DNA from 3 places in the Erwinia sp. L03-1 genome. Region 2 is predicted to be linked to each of the others. Evidence: predicted binding sites of a transcription regulator. Region 2 holds the regulator's gene; each other region holds the start of a gene.
The links. The regulator CRP, encoded in region 2, controls carbon source genes, mostly activating them, when cyclic AMP is high. The targets are predictions, from matches to a motif close to ATGTGANNNNNNTCACAT.

Region 1 (4,675 bases), 1.2 Mb from region 2:
ATCTCCAGGCAATCTGCTCGATGGGTCTGAACCTGTTCCGCGTGCTGATGACCTGGCTGAAGCCGGTGCTTCCTTCACTGAGCGCGCGCGCTGAAGCGTTTTTAAACCAGACCCTGAGCTGGGAGGGTATCGAACAGCCGCTGCTCGACCACGATATCTCTGCCTTTAAGGCGCTCTACAGCCGTATTGAGATGGATAAAGTCAATGCGCTGATCGAAGCCTCCAAAGAGGATGCCGCCGCCAGCCAGCCTGCCCCAACCGGCCCGCTGGCCGATGCGCCCATTCAGGAGACGATTAGCTTTGATGACTTCGCCAAAGTGGATATGCGTATCGCGCTGATCCAGGACGCCACGCTGGTTGATGGCTCTGACAAGCTGCTGCGCCTGACGCTGGACGTGGGCGGCGAAACGCGCCAGGTATTCTCGGGTATTCGCGCGGCCTATCCGGATCCGGAGGTGCTGAAGGGCCGCCTGACGGTGATGGTGGCAAACCTCGCACCGCGTAAAATGCGCTTTGGTCTTTCCGAAGGCATGGTGATGGCGGCTGGCCCGGGCGGTAAGGATATCTTCCTGCTCAGCCCGGACAGCGGCGCACAGCCGGGAATGCAGGTTAAGTAAGCCTGTACGGCGGCATTATTCGCCCGGGCTGGCCGGGTCGAATAAAGCACATTGAGGGGCGACAGGGTTCGCCCCTTTTTTATTCTCACCGCCTGAGTCACACTACGCTTTATTCTCCATCATGGGATTCACGTTCATCAAAGCAGGAGTTCCTCATGCGCCGAGCGCTGTCAATTATCTGGCGATACCTTCGCGCCTTTATCATCATTTATCTCTGTCTGTACGCCGGAAACGGCATCGCTTCCCTGCTGCCGGTGGCTATTCCCGGCAGTATTATCGGCATGCTGATCCTCTTTGCGCTGCTGGCCTCACAGATTATGCCGGTTGAGTGGGTCAGGCCCGGCAGCCACCTGCTTATCCGCTATATGGCGCTGCTGTTTGTGCCCATCAGCGTCGGCATAATGAACTACACGCAGGTATTGAGCGCGCAGTTTGGCCCGATTGTTATCTCCTGCGTCGTCAGCACCTTTGTGGTTCTGCTGACCGTTGGCCTGATTTCGCACCGTCTGCACGGCAGAACAGCGGGATTACCGGAGGCGGAAAATGAGTGATATCTGGTGGTCGCTGCCGCTTACCCTGCTGGTGTTCCTGGCAGCCCGTAAACTGGCCGCTACGGTGAAAATCTCGCTGGTTAATCCGCTGCTGGTGTCCATCGTGGTGATTGTGCCGCTGCTGATACTGCTGAAGATGCCCTACGCCCGCTATTTTCAGGGCAGCTCGCTGCTGAATCAGCTCTTGCAGCCCGCCGTGGTCGCACTGGCGCTCCCCCTCTACGAGCAGATGCATCAGATTCGGGCGCGCTGGAAGTCGATTATCAGCGTCTGCTTTATCGGCAGTATGACCGCGATGATCTCCGGCACGGCCATTGCCCTCTGGCTGGGCGCGTCGCCGCAAATAGCGGCAACCATTATGCCTAAGTCCGTCACCACGCCGATTGCCATGGCCGTTTCCGCGACCCTGGGCGGCATCCCGGCGATCAGCGCGATCTGCGTACTGATGGCCGGCGTGCTGGGTGCGGTTTTTGGTCATATGCTGCTTAACCTGTGCAAAATAAAGAGCAAGGCGTCGCGCGGACTGGCCATTGGCAACGCGTCGCACGCGCTGGGCACCGCCCGCTGCGCCGAGCTGGACTATCAGGAAGGGGCTTACAGTTCGCTGGCGCTGGTGATCTGCGGCATCATTACCTCGCTGCTGGCACCCTTTATCTTCCCGATCATGATGCACCTATGGCGGTAAACTTGCGGCAAGTCCCGCATTTGTAGATTCTTTTTCACATATTACATTGTAAATGTGAACAAAATCACATACAACGCTGCGGAGGCTCGCCAGAATAAGCGGCCAAATCTGCCAGAGAGGCCTGATATGCACCCACGTTTCCAGGCAGCGTTTACCGCGCTGCCCACGCCGCTGCAGAGCGCCCTGCTGCCTGTACTTTCCCGTGATGATTTTGCGGCTTTTTTCACCCCGCAGCAGGTTGAAGAGATCAAAAATGTTTGCGGTCTGAACGATCGCGAGCTGGCGTTTGCCCTGCTGCCGCTGGCAGCCGCCTGCGCCGTTGCCCCGCTTTCTGACTTTAACGTCGGCGCGGTCGCGCGCGGCAAAAGCGGCCATTTGTGGTTCGGTGCCAATATGGAGTTCAGCGGCGCTACCCTGCAGCAGACGGTCCATGCCGAGCAGAGCGCGATTACTCACGCCTGGCTCATGGGCGAACGGCAGCTGGAGGCGATCACCGTTAACTACACACCCTGCGGCCACTGCCGCCAGTTTATGAATGAGTTAAACAGCGGAACCGCGCTGAAAATCGATCTGCCAGGACGCGACACCGCCACGCTCGGCCACTATCTGCCGGATGCCTTTGGGCCGCGTGACCTGGCGATCCAGACCCTGTTGATGGATGAGACTGACCAGGGTATTCAGCCAACGGGCGATGCGCTGACGCAGGCAGCCCTTCTGGCCGCTAACCGCAGCCATGCGCCTTATACCCAGGCCTGGAGTGGCGTCGCGCTGGAGGCGTCGGACGGCGCTATTTTTGCCGGTTCCTATGCGGAAAACGCCGCATTTAACCCCAGCCTCCCGCCGCTGCAGGCCGCGCTGATTTTGCTGAACCTGTCCGGGCGCAGCGTGCAGCAAATCCGGCGGGCGGTACTGGCTGAATCAGCGGAGGCGAAGGTGGTTCAGTACCAGGCAACCGACGCAACGCTTCGGGCGCTGGGCTGTAACCATCTGACCGTGACACCGCTGGCCTGACCCCATTATCCCGCCGTGGGTGCGGCCAGATGGCCCATTGCGCCGCACCTTAACGGCAATAGTGCTGCTGCTTTTGTTATCAATTGTTAACAAAAGCTGTACTTTCAGATGAATTATTTTAGGATTGTTCCACATCTTCCCGCTTCGAATGAGTAATACCCGCATGGAACTCGACTACGAAAGTAAAAGACCGCTCTATATCCCTTACGCTGGCCCTATCCTGCTGGAATTCCCCCTGCTGAATAAGGGCAGCGCCTTCTCCGTCGAAGAGCGTAACGATTTTAACCTCAACGGGCTGCTGCCTGAAACGGTGGAAACCATTGAAGAACAGGCCCAGCGCGCATGGCGACAGTTTGAGGATTTCAAAAACGATAACGACAAGCACGTCTACCTGCGCAATATCCAGGACACTAACGAAACGCTGTTCTATCGCCTGCTGGACAATCATCTTGAAGAGATGATGCCGATTATCTACACCCCAACCGTGGGTGCTGCCTGTGAACACTTCTCTGAAATTTACCGTCGCGCGCGCGGGCTGTTTATCTCTTACCCTAATCGCGGCAACATTGAAGATATGCTGCAAAACGCCACCAAGCAGAACGTTAAGGTGATTGTGGTCACCGACGGTGAGCGCATTCTTGGCCTGGGCGACCAGGGGATCGGCGGTATGGGGATCCCAATTGGTAAGCTGTCGCTGTATACCGCCTGCGGCGGGATCAGCCCGGCCTATACCCTTCCTGTGGTACTGGACGTCGGCACCAACAACCAGCAGCTGCTGAACGACCCGCTGTATATGGGCTGGCGTCACCCGCGCATCACCGGCGAAGAGTACGATAACTTCGTGAACGAATTTATCCAGGCCGTGAAGAGCCGCTGGCCAAACGTGGTGTTGCAGTTTGAGGACTTCGCGCAGAAAAATGCGATGCCGCTGCTGGAGCGCTATCGCGATGAAGTGTGCTGCTTTAACGATGACATTCAGGGCACCGCGGCGGTCACCCTGGGGACGCTGATTGCGGCCAGTCGCGCAGCGGGCAGCACCATGAGCGAGCAGACGGTGGTCTTCCTCGGTGCCGGTTCTGCGGGCTGTGGTATTGCCGAACAGATTATCGCGCAGATGAAATCCGAAGGACTGAGCGACGAAGAGGCGCGCGCGCGCGTGTATATGGTCGATCGCTTTGGCCTGCTGACCGATAAACAGCCGAACCTGCTCAACTTCCAGACGAAGCTGGTACAGAAGAGTGAAAAGCTGACGCACTGGGATGTCGCGTCTGACTCGCTGTCGCTACTGGATGTGGTGCGTAATGCGCGTCCTGACATCCTGATTGGCGTATCCGGTCAGCCGGGCCTGTTTAGCGAAGAGATCGTGCGGGAAATGCACAAGCACTGTCCGCGTCCCATTGTGATGCCGCTCTCTAACCCCACGTCACGCGTTGAAGCCACGCCGCAGGATATTCTGGCCTGGACCGAGGGTGCGGCACTGGTCGCGACCGGCAGTCCGTTCTCGCCGGTGCTGCTGAAAGAGAAAACCTATCCTGTCGCCCAGTGTAATAACTCCTACATCTTCCCGGGTATCGGCCTGGGCGTCATCGCCTCGGGCGCAACCCGCGTGACCGACAGTATGCTGATGGCCGCCAGCCGCGCGCTGGCAGACTGCTCTCCGCTGGTCAATGACGGCAGCGGTCCGGTACTGCCTGAGGTGAAGGATATTCAGGGCGTATCGAAAGTGATCGCCATGGCGGTGGGCAAGGCTGCCCAGCTGGCAGGCGTAGCGGTAGTGACGTCTGAAGACGTCCTGTCGAAATCCATCGCCG
Region 2 (4,675 bases):
ACGGTGCTGGATGCGTACGCGGGTGGCGCTGTAGCCATTCTGGCTGACAAACATCACCGTCATCAGGATCCAGTAGGGCTTGGGCAGGTCGAAGAACATCGCCAGGGTACTGGCGAAAGTGAGCATCACGGCAAAGCGGGCGGCGGTGCGCAGGGCGGCAGACTTCAGCGACAGATAGCTTTTGCAGGCGGCCAGCAGCGGCAGGCGGCGCTGGCGATCGGCCATCAGGTCGCGCTGATATAAAGGGCGCTGCGTGCGCAGGACGCGCGCAATGCGGCTGAAGTGGTAGTAGCAGAACTGTCCCACCGGATTATCCCGGCTTCGACGGGCGATTTTTTCAAGTGCGCCGAGCGGCTTGTCCATCACAAAGCGCTCCGGCAGCCGGTGGTAAAGAATATCATCGGCCAGCTCCCGCAGTCGTGCGGCGATGGTTTGCGCGTTCCAGCGAATGACCGCTTCAGCATGGCTTTTTTCGACCAGCTTCTGCACCTCTTCAGGCTGATGCAGGCTGACGGAGATATGCTCCTGCAAATCCAGCGCGACCTGAAACGCGCGGATGAGACGTTTATGATGGCTGTCGCGGTTGGCGGCCAGCATATGCATCTGCTGATAGCAGATGCCGATCAGATCGACGGCTTTTTGCTGGCGGGCCAGCAGCGGCGGCAGGGCTTTATCAGGATCGGTCAGACGGGTGAGCAGGGTATATTTGGCTTCACAATAGTCGGCCAGCTCGCGGTACAGCAGGCTGAGGGTTTCGCGCATCGGCTGCTCTTTCCACAGCCAGAACCAGAACCAGTTGAACACCCCGTACCAGATCGTCCCCAGCACGTAGAGCAGGGGCGGCTCCCATATCGGCATGCGGCCGGCCAGACTCAGGGTGAAGATGGCGGCGATAAGCGATCCGGGCAGCAGCCTGGCATGCAGTGGGCTGATTTCACCCGTGACGCCCAGCAGCATTGCCATAGCAAACAGAATCGCAGGCAGGGGAACGCTGTGCTCACCCAGGTACTGGATCAGAAAGCTACTAAAGGCAAACAGGCTTCCGCCCACGATAAGGCGTTTGAAAAAGCGCTTATGCGGCGTATCCAGACCGGCGTTATTGCAGCACGCGGGCACCAGGGAGAACAGCAGTCCCTTTTGCAGATCGCCCAACAGCCATCCAATCGCTACCGGTAAACAGAGCACCAGCGTCTGACGCAGGGCATAGTTAACCTCAGGATGATAAATCAGTCTGCGCCACATCGCTCCATACCAATAAAAAAGGCGCAACGGGAGGTTGCGCCGGGGGGATCAGAGCCGGTTAGCGCGTGCCATAAACTACGATAGTTTTACCGTGTGCGGAGATCAGATTCTGATCTTCCAGCATTTTGAGTATGCGGCCCACGGTTTCGCGCGAGCAGCCCACAATCTGACCAATTTCCTGGCGGGTGATTTTGATCTGCATCCCATCCGGGTGAGTCATTGCATCCGGCTGCTTAGCCAGATTTAGTAGCGTCTGCGCGATGCGACCCGTCACATCGAGGAAAGCTAAATTCCCCACTTTCTCAGACGTCACCTGCAGGCGACGAGCCATCTGCGAAGAGAGTCGCATCAGAATATCAGGGTTAACCTGAATAAGCTGACGGAATTTCTTATAGGATATTTCAGCCACTTCACAGGCGGTTTTCGCCCTGACCCATGCGCTACGCTCCTGACCCTCTTCAAACAGGCCAAGTTCACCGATAAAGTCGCCCTGGTTGAGGTAAGAGAGGATCATCTCTTTGCCTTCCTCATCCTTAATGAGCACCGCGACTGAACCTTTCACGATGTAGTAAAGCGTTTCCGCTTTCTCACCCTGGTGAATTAGCGTGCTTTTGGATGGATACTTATGAATATGGCAATGTGACAGGAACCATTCAAGAGTCGGGTCTGTTTGCGGTTTGCCGAGAACCATTCGCGATTATCCTCTGTTGTCATCATGCCTAAACACAGGGGCAGAGTTCCCTGTCAGGCGTTGAAATAGTGACGCGTTTCCCATCAGGGAAATTATCCCGAACCCTGTCGCAGGCCTGGGTCGTTATGTTGTGCCGTTTCGTCATGCTTGTAGAGTACGAACGAAATTATTACAGCTTTGTTTGTAGCACAGCTTGGAACGAGTGTCTTGTGTTGTCTCGCTTCAGCATAGTGTGAAAATTGTCGCATTGCCGTTTTTGTTGCCGAAGCGTAATCTGGCGTTAACTGAATGACTTAGAGGGATTTGTTATGCAAGCACGTGTTAAATGGGTAGAAGGGCTCACGTTTTTGGGAGAATCCTCATCCGGGCACCAGATTTTAATGGACGGCAATGCGGGCGATAAGGCACCCAGCCCAATGGAAATGGTTCTGATGGCGGCCGGCGGGTGTAGTGCCATCGACGTGGTGTCAATCCTGCAAAAGGGGCGCCATGACGTGGCTGACTGCGAGGTCAAACTGACTTCCGAACGCCGGGAAGAAGCACCCCGTCTGTTCACCCATATCAACCTGCACTTTATTGTTAGCGGTAAGGGCCTGGAGGAGAAAGCCGTTTCCCGCGCCGTCGACCTGTCGGCAGAAAAGTATTGCTCCGTTGCCCTGATGCTGGGCAAAGGCGTTGAAATCACCCACAGCTTTGAAGCGATCGAAATTTAACATTCCATTAGCCCCAGCCTGTGGGGCTAATGCGCAGTGGCCCGGACTATTTTTTTCTCTGGGGCTTAACGCACGGTGTCTCAGACTATCTTTTTCCCCTCAATCAGACGCCTGACCAGCGGCCCCATTATCAGCTCCATCGCCAGCCCCATTTTGCCGCCCGGCACCACCAGCGTATTGATCTGAGAGATAAACGCGCCCTGCAGCATCGACAGGAGATAGGGGAAATCAATATCCTCCAGCGCCTGAAAGTGGATAACCACAAAGCTTTCATCAAGCGATGGGATACCGCGTGCCGCAAACGGATTGGAGGTATCCACCGTAGGTACGCGCTGAAAGTTGATGTGGGTGCGCGAAAACTGCGGGGTAATATAGTTGATGTAGTCCTCCATCGAGCGTACCACGGAGTCCATCACCGCCTCGCGGGAGTGCCCCCGCTCGCTGGTGTCGCGGACCAGCTTTTGGATCCACTCAAGGTTGACGATCGGTACCACGCCGACCAGCAGATCGACATTCTCCGCAACGTTATGCTGCGGCGTCATTACGCCACCGTGTAAACCTTCATAGAACAGCACGTCAGTCGGCTCGGGCAGCGGCTGCCAGGGCGTAAAGGTGCCCGGCACCTGGTTCCAGGGTACCGCTTCATCGTAGGTATGCAGGTATTTACGCGACTGGCCGCTACCGCTGCGGCCATATTCGGCAAACGTATGCTCCAGCAGGGCAAAATCGTTAGCCTCGGGGCCGAAATAGCTGATATGGCGGCCCATATCACGCGCTTTACGAATAGCCATATCCATTTCAGGACGCGTAAAGCGGTGGAAGCTGTCACCTTCAACTTCAGCGGCATGGAGGTTTAGCTGCTGAAAAATTTTGCGGAAGGCCAGGCTGGTAGTCGTGGTTCCCGCACCGCTGGAACCCGTTACGGCAATCACAGGATGTTTGGCTGACATGGCTAACGACTCTCTGAGAAAAACGCATCAAGGCGGCATTGGTAACACGATTTGCGTCCGGGTGTCACGCCCGGTCACGATCGCTAACCGGTAATCCTGCCGCGCGGCATAATATTCACCGTCTCGTGGAGTTCGGACCAGACCAGTACGGCTTCACCACTGATAAGCTGACGGCGTACGTCCTCCACTTTCTGCGTCAGCGAGCGCTCCTGCTCGCCGTAGTCGGTGCCTTCTCTCAGCACGAAAGATTCGATCAGGTTATCCAGCGTCTCTGCGTCCAGCTCTTTCCAGGGAATAATCACGTTAGTTGTCCAGCCAGGTTGAAAGCCATTCGGGGATACGCTGCTCCAGCCACATTTCCGGGTTGCGCAGGGTCCCCCCAACAAATCCTACATGACCGCCGTGCCGGGTGAGCTGATACTCCACCGACGGGGGCAGCAGGTCAGGCGCGGGGATCACCTCATCAGTCATAAAAGGGTCGTCCCGGGCATGAATAATCAGTAGCGGCTTGCGTACGCCGGGCAGCAGCGGCATGGCGCTACAGCGTTGATAATAGTCCGTCGCGTCAAGAAAGCCATGGGCAGGCGCGGTGATGGCGTTATCGAAGTCACGCAGCGTTTTTAATGCTTCCAGCCCGGGCAGGTCAACCGGCAGCGTACCCGGCCATGCACGTAGCTTTCGCCCGGCATTTTGCTTTAGCAGGTTAAGCAGGTAGTGCTGGTAAACGCGCGACAGCCCCTGCTCCAGCTTCCTGCTGCACGGCTCAAGCATCAGCGGCGCGGAGACCACTACTGCGGCATCGATCAGGCAATCTTCTCCCTGCTCTCCCAGCAGGCAGGCGAGCATATTTCCCCCCAGCGAAACGCCAACGGCCGCAGTTGGGACGCGACCCCATTCGTCGCGCAGCCACTGCATAAAATAGCGCGCATCGCCGGTTTCGCCCGAGTGGTAAATCCTCGCCAGGCGATTTGGTTCGCCGCTGCAGCCGCGAAAATGCATAACGACGCCCAGCCATCCGCGATCGCGGAATACCTGAAGCAGCCCGTGCGCATAGGGACTGGTAAAGCTGCCCTCCAGCC
Region 3 (4,675 bases), 2.1 Mb from region 2:
AGCCGAACGATACTGCGGGCCGATATCGTTACCCTGGCGATTAAGCTGAGTTGGATCGTGCGTGGCAAAGCTGATGTCCAGCAGATCGCCATAGCTGATTTTTTCCGGGTCGAAACCAAGGCGGATGGCCTCTGCATGACCGGTATCACCGTTGCACACCTGGCGATAGGTCGGATTAGCAACGTGGCCGCCAATATAGCCGCTTTCGACTGAAACAACGCCGTTAATCTGTTTAAAAACGGCCTCGGTGCACCAGAAACAGCCTCCGGCGATGATTGCGTATTCAGTTGTCATCAAAACTCCTTATTTAGTTTTCGACAATGGCTTTATCGCAGCCTGTTCGGCTCAGTACGGGCCATTGCAGCATAAGAGTAGCAATAATACTATCCAGTTGGTGGCGAGTGGCCCCTTCGCGCGCCTGAACCGACATGCCCTGTAAGATGCATCCCAGAAAGGTTGTCAGCGCAGAAATATCGGTCTGCGCGTCCAGTTCACCGCTGGCCTGGCGCGAGAGCAGAAAGGCTTTTAGCTGATTTTCCAGATTTTTATGCCGTGAGCGTAGCATATCCGCTACGGCAGCGGAGTCAGCGGAGAGCGCCGTTGAGGTGCAAATAAAAAAACAGCCCGCGGGATTTTTACCGTCGGTAAAGCAGGCGGCCGTTGAGCGGAAATAGCGCTCAATTCCCTGCGCGACGCTGCTTTCCGGGCAGGAAAGCGCGTCCTGACGCTGAACACCATAGATTTCAATATAGCGATCGACCACGGCGCGGAATAAACCCTCTTTATTGGTAAATTCCGCATAAAGCGTGGGTGCCTTGGCGCCCGTTGCGTCGACCAGGTCAGACAGAGAGGTCGCTTCATACCCATGACGCCAGAACAGATCCAGGGCTTTATCCAGTGCTGCCTGACGATCAAAGGTCTTGGGTCTACCCCGACTTTTCGGCGCGCAGATTTCCCGTTCGGTCATAGCTCCTCTCTTAGCTTATCGGCAGCATGAAATAAATTACCGATCATTATAAAAACATTCCCCCTCGCTGTCGAGGGCCGCGTTCTGTCGCCGCCTGACGACGTCACCTCTCGAAAACACTGCGCTGAGAAATAAAAAAATGGTCACTTTAAAAACAATCTAATCAGATGCTTATCAAATTAATTAACGAACGATAATAAAATAGCATTGACGGAGGCCTTTAACGAGCCTAGCATTTAGTTATTGATCGTTAACTAATAGCGCTCAACACCCTTAATAACATTAAACATACACGAGAACAGACCATGAAAAACCGCACAATCACCCTGGCCGCCCTGCTACTGGCGACCGTTTCCTTCGGCAGTTTTGCCGCCGACATTGTGGGCTCACAGCCCGGCAATCAGCAGGCCATTGGCGTGGTGTCCGCCTCGGGGAGTAATCTCTCAACGCTGGAATCACGGCTGTCTGCTAAAGCGGACGCCGCAGGTGCATCGGCATTTCGCATCACGTCAACCACCGGCAATAATCGTATGCATGCCACGGCCGTTATTTACCAGTAACCATCACGTCGTTGCCTGTGATTCACAATACAGAACCGATAAGGCTTGATGATGAAAAAGATTATGACAGCAGCTGCGCTTGTGCTGGGCTTAGCCTCCTTTAACGGAGTCGCGGCTCATTTAGTTGAAAGCACTCCCACCGGTCAGCAGGATACGGGCGTCATCTCGACCGGCAGCACCAGCCTGACGCCATTAGGAGTACAGCTCTCGGAGAAGCCGGTACTGGCGGGCACATGATCTTTATGCATCATTTTGACCTCTGGCCACAGCAGCCTGTATGGCACCGCCATCCTTAAATCATGATTATCTTTCTGCCAGCCGCCATACGGAGACGTTATGGCGGCATTATTTTAGCCGTTGTCCGTCGCACACGAATAAAATACCTCCAGCGCTCAGATAATAATTACCCTTCCCATTATAAATTTCACTGGTCTTCTATTTGTCTTCTATACTGTTCTGTCCGCTAATAAAACCCCACCACTCATGATGGTATTTAGCGGTAAACGAGTGTGAAATTATTTTTAATTGAATGCTCAATCAATAAAACCTATGATAGTGGATTATAAATGAAACTTCACTCGCCGGGGGCAGTAGAAATATGAATTAACTTACTCATTATCATCAAGAAAATTACACCTGATACCTTCCCCAGTGTAATTAGCGGATATACGGCCTTTTTCCCAGTATGCGCTAAGGGACGCTTTGCGAAGATCGGGATACTCCTTGTGCAATTTTCGGAGACGATATGCCGACGACAGAATTACCTAAAAAGCCACAGCAGGACCGCATTAACCCGGTGGTTTTTTATACTTCCGCCGCCCTGATCCTGCTTTTCTCAGTGACCACCATTCTTTTTACCGATTTTGCCGACCGCTGGATTAATAAAACGCTGGCGTGGGTTTCCGCCACTTTCGGCTGGTATTACCTGCTGGCCGCGACGGTATATATCGTATTTGTGGTAGCCATCGCCGCCTCACGATTTGGCTCAATTAAGCTGGGGCCGGAACAGTCAAAACCAGAATTTAGCCTGATGAGTTGGGCCGCGATGCTGTTCGCTGCGGGGATCGGTATCGACCTGATGTTTTTCTCCGTCGCCGAACCCGTCACGCAATATATGATGCCGCCGGAAGGCCAGGGCCAGACGATGGAAGCCGCGCGACAGGCGATGGTCTGGACGCTGTTCCACTACGGCCTGACCGGCTGGGCAATGTACGCCCTGATGGGCATCGCGCTGGGCTACTTCAGCTACCGCTATGGGCTGCCGCTGACCATTCGCTCTGCGCTCTACCCTATCTTTGGTAAACGTATTAACGGGCCGATCGGCCACTCCGTGGATATCGCCGCCGTGGTGGGCACCATTTTTGGTATCGCCACGACGCTGGGGATTGGGGTGGTACAGCTTAACTACGGCCTGAAGGTACTGTTTGACGTCCCTGAAGGCTTAACGGCGCAGGCCGGGCTGATTGCGCTATCGGTGATTATGGCGACCATCTCGGTGACCTCCGGCGTGAACAAGGGTATACGTATCCTGTCAGAGATAAACGTGCTGCTGGCGCTGGGGCTGATTCTTTTTGTGCTGTTTATGGGCGATACCAGCTTCCTGCTTAATGCACTGGTGCTGAACGTGGGCGACTATATTAGCCGCTTTATGAGCATGACGCTGAACAGCTTCGCCTTCGATCGCCCAACCGAATGGATGAACAACTGGACGCTGTTCTTCTGGGCCTGGTGGGTTGCCTGGTCGCCGTTTGTGGGCCTGTTCCTCGCCCGTATTTCACGCGGAAGAACCATTCGTCAGTTTGTGGTCGGTACGCTTACCATACCCTTTATTTTCACCCTGCTGTGGCTGTCTGTCTTTGGCAACAGCGCGCTGAATGAAATTATTCACGGTAATCTGGCGCTGGCCCAGGAAACGCTGGCGCACCCGGAGCGCGGTTTTTACAGCCTGCTGGCACAGTATCCGGCGTTTACCTTTAGTGCTTCGGTCGCCACGATCACCGGCCTGCTGTTCTATGTCACCTCGGCGGATTCAGGTTCGCTGGTGCTGGGTAACTTTACGTCACAGCTGAGCGATATCAATAACGATGCCCCCAACTGGATACGTATCTTCTGGTCAATCGCTATTGGACTGCTGACGCTCAGCATGCTGATGGTAAATGGCGTGAGCGCCCTGCAGAAGACCACGGTGATTATGGGCCTGCCCTTTAGCTTTGTGATCTTCTTTGTGATGGCCGGGCTGTATAAGTCTCTGAAGGTGGAAGATCACCGTCGGGCCAGCAGCGCGGTCAGCACGCCACCGGTGCCGGTGTCACGTGAGGATCGCCTTAACTGGAAACAGCGCATTTCACGCGTGATGAACTATCCGGGCAGCACCCATACGAAAAAGATGCTGGATAACGTCTGTCGCCCGGCGATGGAAGAGGTGGCGGTTGAGCTGGAGCGCCGCGGCGCCCAGGTACAGGTCAGTGAGTTGCCTCCGCTGGAAGACGAACGTCTGAACCATCTTGAGATGCTGGTCAATCTCGGCGAGGAGCAGAGTTTCCTGTACCAGATCTGGCCGCAACGTTATTCGGTGCCGGCCTTTACCTACCGCGCCCGCAGCGGTAAGTCAGACTATTTCCGGCTTGAGACCTTCCTGCTGGAAGGTACGCAGGGTAACGATCTGATGGACTACACCAAAGAGCAGGTGATTAATGACATTCTCGATCAGTACGAGCGTCACCTGACCTTCCTGCATATTCACCGTGAAGCACCCGGTAACTCAATGCCCTTCCCCGAGGCATAATTAACCGGTGTTAAATCATAAGGGTCAGACTTCAGGTCTGGCCCTTTTTTTGTGGTGATGCCTGAACGGTATTTTCAGCAACTACCGAGTGAAGATGGGCTGTATATTGAAGCAACGCGCTGTGTTTCTTCGCTTACAGTATGTTGTAACTAATAATATCAGTTAAAAATGATGACCTTTTTTTAAGCTGTCTTTATTAAAATTTAGCATTGTCGGTCGTAACCCATCAGCGGAGTGAGCGGTTGCGCTGATTTAAAAAACGCTGTGCAGATTGTCTGCAAGACTCTCAGATAATAATGCGTCATGTTGACCCGGAGGGTGAATAAGCGTCCTGCTATTGCGCTTTTCGATAGGGGGAATGAG

Region 1: cdd (cytidine deaminase) is a predicted target of CRP. The motif match lies at 1,906-1,923, and genes of this name have one in related genera.
Region 3: bhsA (multiple stress resistance protein BhsA) is a predicted target of CRP. The motif match lies at 1,130-1,147, and genes of this name have one in related genera.

What each region holds. Positions count from the first base shown of each region.
Region 1 covers NZ_CM178762.1:1,505,679-1,510,353, reverse strand. Annotated here, with positions in the region: gene metG (methionine--tRNA ligase) at 1-617, shown strand, start outside; gene AC4PCC_RS06895 (CidA/LrgA family protein) at 773-1,168, shown strand; gene AC4PCC_RS06890 (CidB/LrgB family autolysis modulator) at 1,161-1,853, shown strand; gene cdd (cytidine deaminase) at 1,980-2,864, shown strand; gene AC4PCC_RS06880 (NAD-dependent malic enzyme) at 3,028-4,675, shown strand, end outside.
Region 2 covers NZ_CM178762.1:352,315-356,989, forward strand. Annotated here, with positions in the region: gene AC4PCC_RS01530 (YccS/YhfK family putative transporter) at 1-1,242, opposite strand, end outside; gene crp (cAMP-activated global transcriptional regulator CRP) at 1,301-1,933, opposite strand; gene AC4PCC_RS01540 (OsmC family protein) at 2,242-2,646, shown strand; gene AC4PCC_RS01545 (phosphoribulokinase) at 2,727-3,596, opposite strand; gene AC4PCC_RS01550 (YheU family protein) at 3,680-3,898, opposite strand; gene AC4PCC_RS01555 (hydrolase) at 3,900-4,675, opposite strand, start outside.
Region 3 covers NZ_CM178762.1:2,471,574-2,476,248, forward strand. Annotated here, with positions in the region: gene msrA (peptide-methionine (S)-S-oxide reductase MsrA) at 1-294, opposite strand, end outside; gene AC4PCC_RS11410 (TetR/AcrR family transcriptional regulator) at 308-967, opposite strand; gene bhsA (multiple stress resistance protein BhsA) at 1,273-1,527, shown strand; gene AC4PCC_RS11420 (choline transporter) at 2,273-4,312, shown strand.